Linked DNA regions of Roseibium sp. Sym1. The protein of the gene in region 2 binds, or shares a complex with, the protein of the main gene of each other region. Links are inferred from orthologs where the notes say so. Each region holds a gene or a part of one and is shown on either strand. Other genes may lie near its edges.

Region 1 (4,044 bases), 260 kb from region 2 along the record:
GGCTTGTCGCGCTGATGTCGGCCGCCGTGATGATCACACTGCCCCTGATCAGCCCGGCCCCGGCCCGCGCCGATGAAGCCGCAGGAACAATCCTGTCCATCGACGCCCGGAACGGATTGTTCACGCTTGAGGACGGCACCGAATTCCAGCTGGCCGGCGATATCGGCCCGGAGCAGCTGGTGATCGGAATGGAGGTCCTGGTCACCTACGCCACGACGGAGACCGGCGACCTCTACGCCACCGCGCTCGAGATCCTGGACTAGGACCAGGACCCAACCCCATCGATCCGCTCTCCGGAACCCCGTCGGCTCCGGAGGCACTGTCCAACTTTCCATCGGCCCGCGTCCCACCCGAGGGCACGGACTCACAAAATTGTACCTTCAGGTCGCTCGAAAAAGGACTGAAAACAAGGCGCAAGAGTGAAGGAAGCCTGGCTGGCTTTCAAACTCTTGCAACGCAGATTGCAGTCCTTTTTCGAGCGATCCGGAGGACATCAATCGGACATCGAACAGCTTCGTCAAAGCCATTGCGCCATGCACCAGCATGGCACTTCAGACTTTTCCTTGCTGTTCAATGTCCGATTAACGCCTGATGGCACAATTTTGTGAGTCCGTGCCCTCACTTTGCGGGCCGATCTTTTTCTCCCTTCAGGCTTGTGCCCGGCAGACTTCCTGACAGCCTTGTGTCAGGAGACTGACAGGAAGTGCGACAAAGCGGAACAAAGCCGCAACCACCCCCTTTCCTCACGCGCGCAACCGGACCATATTGCGCCCATGAGCAAGCGCCAGAACACCTCAGGGCCAAAATCCCCTTCCGACGATCCTTCCGCAGACGGCTTCGGCGAAGCCCCTCAGAAACCGCTCTCCGGCACGCCCCTGTCCGGCTCGATCAGCGACTGGGCCGCCGAGATCTCCGAGGAAGCCGAAAGGCCCGCGCCGAAACAGGCAGCAAAGAACGCTGGCAGGGGAAAAGGGCCCCCTGAGCAAAGCGAAGGCAAGGCCAAGCGGCCGCCGGCCGTTCAGGCCGCCCCCGCGGAGGCCAGGGCGAAGCCCGGAACGGCCGCGAGCGCGAAGAAATCCGCGAGTGCAAAAAAGGAAAAACCGACCAAATCCTCCCGCGGCACCTCCATCGGCAAGGCCGACAGCGCCCGGGAACGCGCCTCCGGCGGGCTCAACCCGGTGGCCGGTCTCGACATGACGCTGGAGGAGGCGGAGAAGCTCGAGGCCGAGCTCAAGGAACACAAGAAGGCCAACAAGAAGAAGGCCAGGGAATCGAAATTCGGCGAACTGACCGGCAACCAGGGCGCCACCGCCACGGTGGAGGCCCTGTCCGCGCTGATCGAAAGCGGCAATCCGCTGCACAAGAACGGCGAATTGTGGGTGCCGCACCGGCCCGAGCGTCCGGAGAAATCCGAGGGCGGCGTGCCGATCGTGCTGAAATCCGAGTACGAGCCCAAGGGCGACCAGCCGACCGCCATCGCCGACCTTGTCGAGGGCATGAACAGCGGCGAGCAGACCCAGGTGCTGCTCGGCGTCACCGGCTCGGGCAAGACCTATACGATGGCGCAGGTGATCTCGCAGACCCAGCGCCCGGCGCTGATCCTGGCACCGAACAAGACCCTGGCCGCCCAGCTCTACGGCGAGTTCAAGTCCTTCTTCCCGGACAACGCGGTCGAGTATTTCGTCTCCTACTACGACTACTACCAGCCCGAAGCCTATGTGCCGCGCACGGACACCTATATCGAGAAGGAAAGCTCGATCAACGAGCAGATCGACCGCATGCGCCACTCGGCCACGCGCGCGCTGCTGGAGCGCGACGACGTCATCATCGTCGCCTCGGTGTCCTGCATCTACGGTATCGGCTCGGTCGAGACCTACACCGCCATGACCTTCGCCATCGAGGTCGGCGAGCGCATGGACCAGCGCCAGCTGATCGCCGACCTGGTGGCCCTGCAATACAAGCGCAACGACGCCGCCTTCCAGCGCGGCACCTTCCGGGTGCGCGGCGACACGATCGAGCTGTTCCCGGCCCACTACGAGGACACCGCCTGGCGCATTTCCATGTTCGGCGACGAGATCGAGGCGATCACCGAGTTCGACCCGCTGACCGGGCAGAAATCCGGCGAGCTGAAAAGCGTCAAGATCTACGCCAACTCGCACTATGTCACGCCCAAGCCGACCCTGAACCAGGCGATCAAGTCGATCAAGGACGAGCTGAAGCACCGGCTGGAGGAACTGAACAATCACGGCCGCCTGCTGGAGGCGCAGCGCCTGGAACAGCGCACCATGTTCGACCTGGAGATGCTGGAGGCCACCGGCTCCTGCCAGGGCATCGAGAACTATTCGCGCTATCTCACCGGCCGCAAGCCGGGCGAGCCGCCCCCCACCCTGTTCGAATACCTGCCCGACAACACCATCGTCTTCGCCGACGAGAGCCACGTCACCATTCCGCAGATCGGCGCCATGTACCGGGGCGACTTCCGCCGCAAGGCGACGCTGGCCGAATACGGCTTCCGCCTCCCGTCCTGCATGGACAACCGGCCGCTGCGCTTCGAGGAATGGAACGCCATGCGGCCGCAGTCGATCGCGGTCTCGGCGACGCCCGGCTCCTGGGAGATGGACCAGTCCGGCGGTGTCTTCGCCGAGCAGGTCATCCGCCCGACCGGGCTGATCGACCCGCCGGTCGACATCCGCCCGGCCACCAGCCAGGTCGACGATCTCCTCGGCGAGGTGCGCGAGGTCGCAAGCAAGGGCTACCGCACCCTTGTGACCACGCTGACCAAGCGCATGGCCGAGGACCTGACCGAATACCTGCACGAGAACGGCGTGCGCGTGCGCTACATGCATTCCGACATCGACACGCTGGAACGCATCGAGATCCTGCGCGACCTGCGCCTCGGCGCCTTCGACGTGCTGGTCGGCATCAACCTGCTGCGCGAGGGCCTCGACATTCCCGAATGCGCCCTGGTCGCCATTCTCGACGCCGACAAGGAGGGTTTCCTGCGCTCCGAAACCTCGCTGATCCAGACCATCGGCCGCGCGGCCCGTAACGTCGACGGCAAGGTCATCCTCTATGCCGACCACATGACCGGCTCCATGGAACGGGCGATCGCCGAGACCAACCGCCGCCGCGAGAAGCAGCTCGCCTACAACGCCGAACACGGCATCACCCCGGAAAGTGTCAAGCGCAACATTGCCGACATTCTCGACAGCGTCTACGAGCAGGACCACGTCACGGTCGATGCCGGCTTCGCCGAGGAAGGCTCGCTGGTCGGCCACAACCTGGCCGCCCATATCGAGAGCCTGGAAAAACAGATGCGCGACGCCGCCGCCGATCTCGACTTCGAGACCGCCGCGCGCCTGCGCGACGAGATCAAGCGTCTCCAGGAAACGGAACTCGCCGTCGCCGACGACGCCATGGCCCGCCAGTCCGACGTCGACAGCAAGTCCGGCGGCTACAAGGGCGACCGCAAATTCGGCGCCGGCGGCACCAAGGAGGGCGCGTCCGGCAAGAAGAAACTCACCGCCCGCGACAAGGCCCGCGCCGCCAAAGACAAGAATGCCCTCCCCGCCCCGAGCGCCAAGGTGCGCAAGAACACGCTCGACGAAATGACGGTCGGCCGCACCGAAGTGCCGCTGGGGTCGGACGATCCGAAGCCGGTGGTGCGGGGCAAGATCGGCGCGGGATCCTATGAGGATCCGGCGGAGGAAAAACGGCGGCGCGGCCGGCCGAAGAAGAGTGGACGGCCGGGGCGGTAGGCTTCTATTGAAGCGCACAAATATCACGGGTTGCACTTCCAATGATTCTCTTCGATACTTTTAGTGGAAAGAGAAAAGTTGAAGACAATGCTAAATTACATATCTCTAAATAACTTTCGCGCTTATAGACAGCAGAGATTCGATTTTTCAAAAATAAATATTTTTATGGGCGCAAATAACACAGGTAAATCTTCTGCGTTGAGCGCCATTAACCTGCTAGCGCAGACTATACAAAATAGAAGATCAGCCGATAGCCCTATTGTACTGAATGGTGTCCACGAAACAC
Region 2 (3,506 bases):
CATCGGCGATGGCGGCGTGGAAGCGGAACGGCTTGTCAGGTCGGCGATCGAGCTTTGCCGATCATCCGGGGAGCGCCTTTCGCTCCGCGTCGTTGCCAGGAGCATCGAAGGTGCCGCAGCCAGGACCGTCCTCGGCCATGAGCCTGCTGTCCTCCTGACGGATCTGGAGTTGAAAGCCCATAATCGCCTTGGCATCATCGAGCGCTGTGCGATGTGGATTCGGCCTGACGGGCGGATCGGAACACGGCAGGATGATGTCGGGGATGTTGCCGGATTGCAGGCTGTTCTTGAGACCGCTCTGTCCGGGGCTGTCACCGGTATGGTGCCGTAAAGGCCGGAAAACGGGTTTTTTGTCCCCACCAAATCCCCTGATCCCGCCTCGCCAGCGCCGCTTTGTTGCTATATTGTTCTTTTCCAAGAGCGCTCAAGATACACCGGACCAGTAAACCATGACCGACCCGGACGGGTACGACGATCCATTTGACGATCCCTTTCAGCCTGTCGGGACACGGGCCGAGCCCGCGCCAGTGCCCGAGCGCCCGCAGGGGGGGATTGCCGCGCGGGCCATGGCGGCGCGGCGGGCGCCGGATTATCTGACCGGTCTCAACCCTGAACAGCGGCTGGCCGTGAAAACCACGGAAGGTCCCGTCCTGGTGCTGGCCGGTGCGGGAACCGGCAAGACCCGGGTGCTGACCACACGCATCGCCCACATCCTTGCGACCGGGCTGGCACGGCCGTCGGAAATTCTGTCGGTGACCTTCACCAACAAGGCCGCGCGCGAGATGAAGGAGCGTATTGCCGCTTTTGTCGGCGGCAATGTCGAGGGCATGGCCTGGCTCGGCACGTTCCACTCGATCTGCGTCAAGATCCTCCGGAAACACGCCGAGCTGGTCGGCCTGAAATCCTCGTTCTCGATCCTCGACACCGACGACCAGATCCGGCTGATCAAGCAGATTATCCAGGCCGAGGGGCTGGACGACAAGCGCTGGACGGCAAAGGCCTTCGCCGGCATGCTCGACAGCTGGAAGAACCGGGCGTGGACGCCGAAGGACGTTCCGGAAGGCGAGGCGCGGGCCTTCGCCAACGGCAAGGGCCGCAGGCTCTACGAGGAATACCAGGAGCGCCTGTCGATCCTGAACGCGGCTGACTTCGGCGACCTGCTCCTGCATGTCATCACGCTGTTCAAGACCCACCCGGATGTGCTGAAGGACTATCAGCGCCGCTTCCGCTACATGCTGGTCGACGAATACCAGGACACCAACATCGCCCAGTATCTGTGGCTGCGGCTGCTCGCCCAGGGCAATCCGAATGTCTGCTGTGTCGGCGATGACGACCAGTCGATCTACGGCTGGCGCGGGGCGGAGGTCGACAACATCCTGCGCTTCGAGCACGACTTCAAGGGCGCGGAAGTAATCCGGCTGGAACGGAACTACCGCTCGACCAGCCACATTCTGGCCGCCGCTTCCCACCTGATCGCCTTCAATGAGGGCCGGCTCGGCAAGACGCTGTTCACCGATTTCGACGAACCGGATCACGACCTGGTTTCGGTCGCCTCGGTCTGGGACTCGGAAGAGGAAGCCCGCACCATTGGCGACGAGATCGAGGCGCTGCAGTCCAAGGGCCACGCGCTCAACGAGATCGCGGTGCTGGTACGCGCTTCCTTCCAGATGCGCGAGTTCGAAGACCGTTTCGTCACGCTCGGCCTGAACTACCGCGTCATCGGCGGTCCGCGCTTCTATGAGCGCATGGAGATCCGCGATGCCATGGCCTATTTCCGCTGTGTCGCGCAACCGGCCGACGATCTGGCGTTCGAGCGCATCGTCAACACGCCCAAGCGCGGTCTTGGTGATGCCACGCTGAAACTGGTGCATGGCCTTGCCCGCGCCGAGCGTATTCCGCTGATGCAGGCGGCCGCGCAACTGATCGATACCGAAGAGCTCAAGCCCAAACCGCGCAATGCGCTCAAGACCGTGCTCGACAATTTCGAGCGCTGGCGCCGTCAGCTCGACCAGATCAAGCACACCGAACTTGCCGAAATCATCCTGGATGAAAGCGGCTACACGGAAATGTGGCGCCTGGACCGGTCGGCGGAAGCGCCGGGCCGGCTCGACAACCTGAAGGAACTGATCCGCTCCATGGAGGAGTTCGAGTCCCTTGCCGGGTTCCTGGAGCATATTTCGCTGGTCATGGACCGGGACAGCGCCGATGCCAGCGATGCGGTCTCGATCATGACGCTGCATTCCGCCAAGGGCCTGGAATTCGACACGGTGTTCCTGCCTGGCTGGGAAGAGGGGCTCTTTCCCCATCAGCGTGCCCTGGACGAGAGCGGCCGGGCCGGCCTCGAAGAGGAACGCAGGCTGGCCTATGTCGGCATCACCCGTGCCAAGAAGCGCGCCAAGCTCTATTTCGCCTCCAACCGGCGCATTCACGGGCTCTGGCAATCGACCGTGCCGTCACGTTTCCTGGACGAATTGCCGCCCGATCATGTCGAGATCGCCGAGCCGTCCTCCAATTACGGCGGCTATGCCGGTGGCGGCTATGGCCCCTCGCGTTTCGACAGCCACGATCCCTTCGAAGGCGGCAGCTATTCGACACCGGGCTGGAAGCGGGCACAGCGCAACCGCAAGTCCTCGGACGGCTTTTCGGACGGCGGCGGACGCGGCTACCAGTCCGCGCGCCAGAAACGCCAGGGCCCGCTGACCATTGAGGGCGAGCTGGTGGCCAAGTCGGTCAGTGACACCCCGTCGGACTATTCCCTTGGCGAACGGGTCTTCCACATCAAGTTCGGCTATGGCGCGATCAAGTCGATCGAGGGCAACAAGCTGACCATCGATTTTGAGAAGGCCGGGGTGAAAAAGGTCATCGACAGCTTCGTCGAGCGGCATTGAACCGATGAATTGACAGGAACCGGCCACCCGAAGGTGGCCGACTAAAGATCCACGCCACTGGGCTGGATCAGCATGTTGCGTTCCTTCAGATAGGGGTGGATTTCGACAGCTTCGCGCAGGGCCTTTTGCCCGAGTTTCACGCGGCCAAGGGTCATGAAGATCATGGCCTTGCCGGAGAGGGCGCCGAAATGGCGCGGTTCAAGTTCCAGCGCCCGCTCGATGTCTTCCAGGCTGGCTTCGTAATTGCCCTGGAGAAACAGCACGTAGGCACGCTGGTTCCAGCCTTCGGAATAGTCCGGCGCTTCCGCAATGACCTCGTCGAGCAAGTCCCTTGCACCCTGGAAGTCATAGACGTTTCGCCGTTCCATAGCCTGCTCGAGCTTGGCCTGAATTTCGGGTGTCGGTGCGGATTCCAGCCAGGATTTCCAGATCTCGTTCTCGATTTTTTCTGCTTCAAGCTCGTTCGGGGCGTTTTTCAGGGCCTCGAACAGGGGCTCCCTGTCGGGAGCGGATGAAACAGGCGACATCAGGACAGCAAGACCGAACAAGGCAAGCACGGCCGGGCGCAAGCTCCTGCAAAGCCGGGCAAGGGGTGGGAGGGGCGACATGGCACTGTTC

The links. The genes of interacting proteins can lie anywhere in the genome.
Region 1: the proteins of O6760_RS17045 (region 2) and uvrB are in contact, whole or in part, in a crystal structure (PDB 7EGT), measured with the Thermus thermophilus proteins. The link is inferred for Roseibium sp. Sym1 from one-to-one orthologs. Residues at the interface, in WP_096412145.1 of Thermus thermophilus: His654, Arg656, Phe657, Gln666, Asp668, Glu669, Lys680, Arg681, Leu682, Ser683, Lys685, Tyr686, Ala687; in WP_096411307.1 of Thermus thermophilus: Glu23, Leu25, Arg26, Asp27, Gly28, Glu29, Arg30, Phe31, Arg55, Glu326, Asp327, Phe328, Glu379, Ser382, Gln383, His398, Gly400, Arg401.

Annotation. Positions count from the first base shown.
Region 1 is NZ_CP114786.1:3,502,277-3,506,320, reverse strand. Bases 380-3,958 are described here. They hold uvrB (excinuclease ABC subunit UvrB), read left to right. Parts: upstream 380-773; coding sequence 774-3,758; downstream 3,759-3,958. Other genes in these bases: O6760_RS15870 (AAA family ATPase), read left to right, coding at 3,846-3,958. Also shown: O6760_RS15880 (DUF1344 domain-containing protein), read left to right, coding at 1-263; more of O6760_RS15870, read left to right, coding at 3,959-4,044. UniProt on the Escherichia coli protein: The UvrABC repair system catalyzes the recognition and processing of DNA lesions. A damage recognition complex composed of 2 UvrA and 2 UvrB subunits scans DNA for abnormalities.
Region 2 is NZ_CP114786.1:3,760,097-3,763,602, forward strand. Bases 128-3,168 are described here. They hold O6760_RS17045 (ATP-dependent helicase), read left to right. Parts: upstream 128-449; coding sequence 450-2,888; downstream 2,889-3,168. Other genes in these bases: O6760_RS17040 (FAD-dependent monooxygenase), read left to right, coding at 128-331; O6760_RS17050 (tetratricopeptide repeat protein), read right to left, coding at 2,930-3,168. In the rest of the region: more of O6760_RS17040, read left to right, coding at 1-127; more of O6760_RS17050, read right to left, coding at 3,169-3,496. UniProt on the Escherichia coli protein: A helicase with DNA-dependent ATPase activity. Unwinds DNA duplexes with 3'-5' polarity. Translocates on single-stranded DNA with 3'-5' polarity. Initiates unwinding more efficiently from a nicked substrate than double-stranded DNA.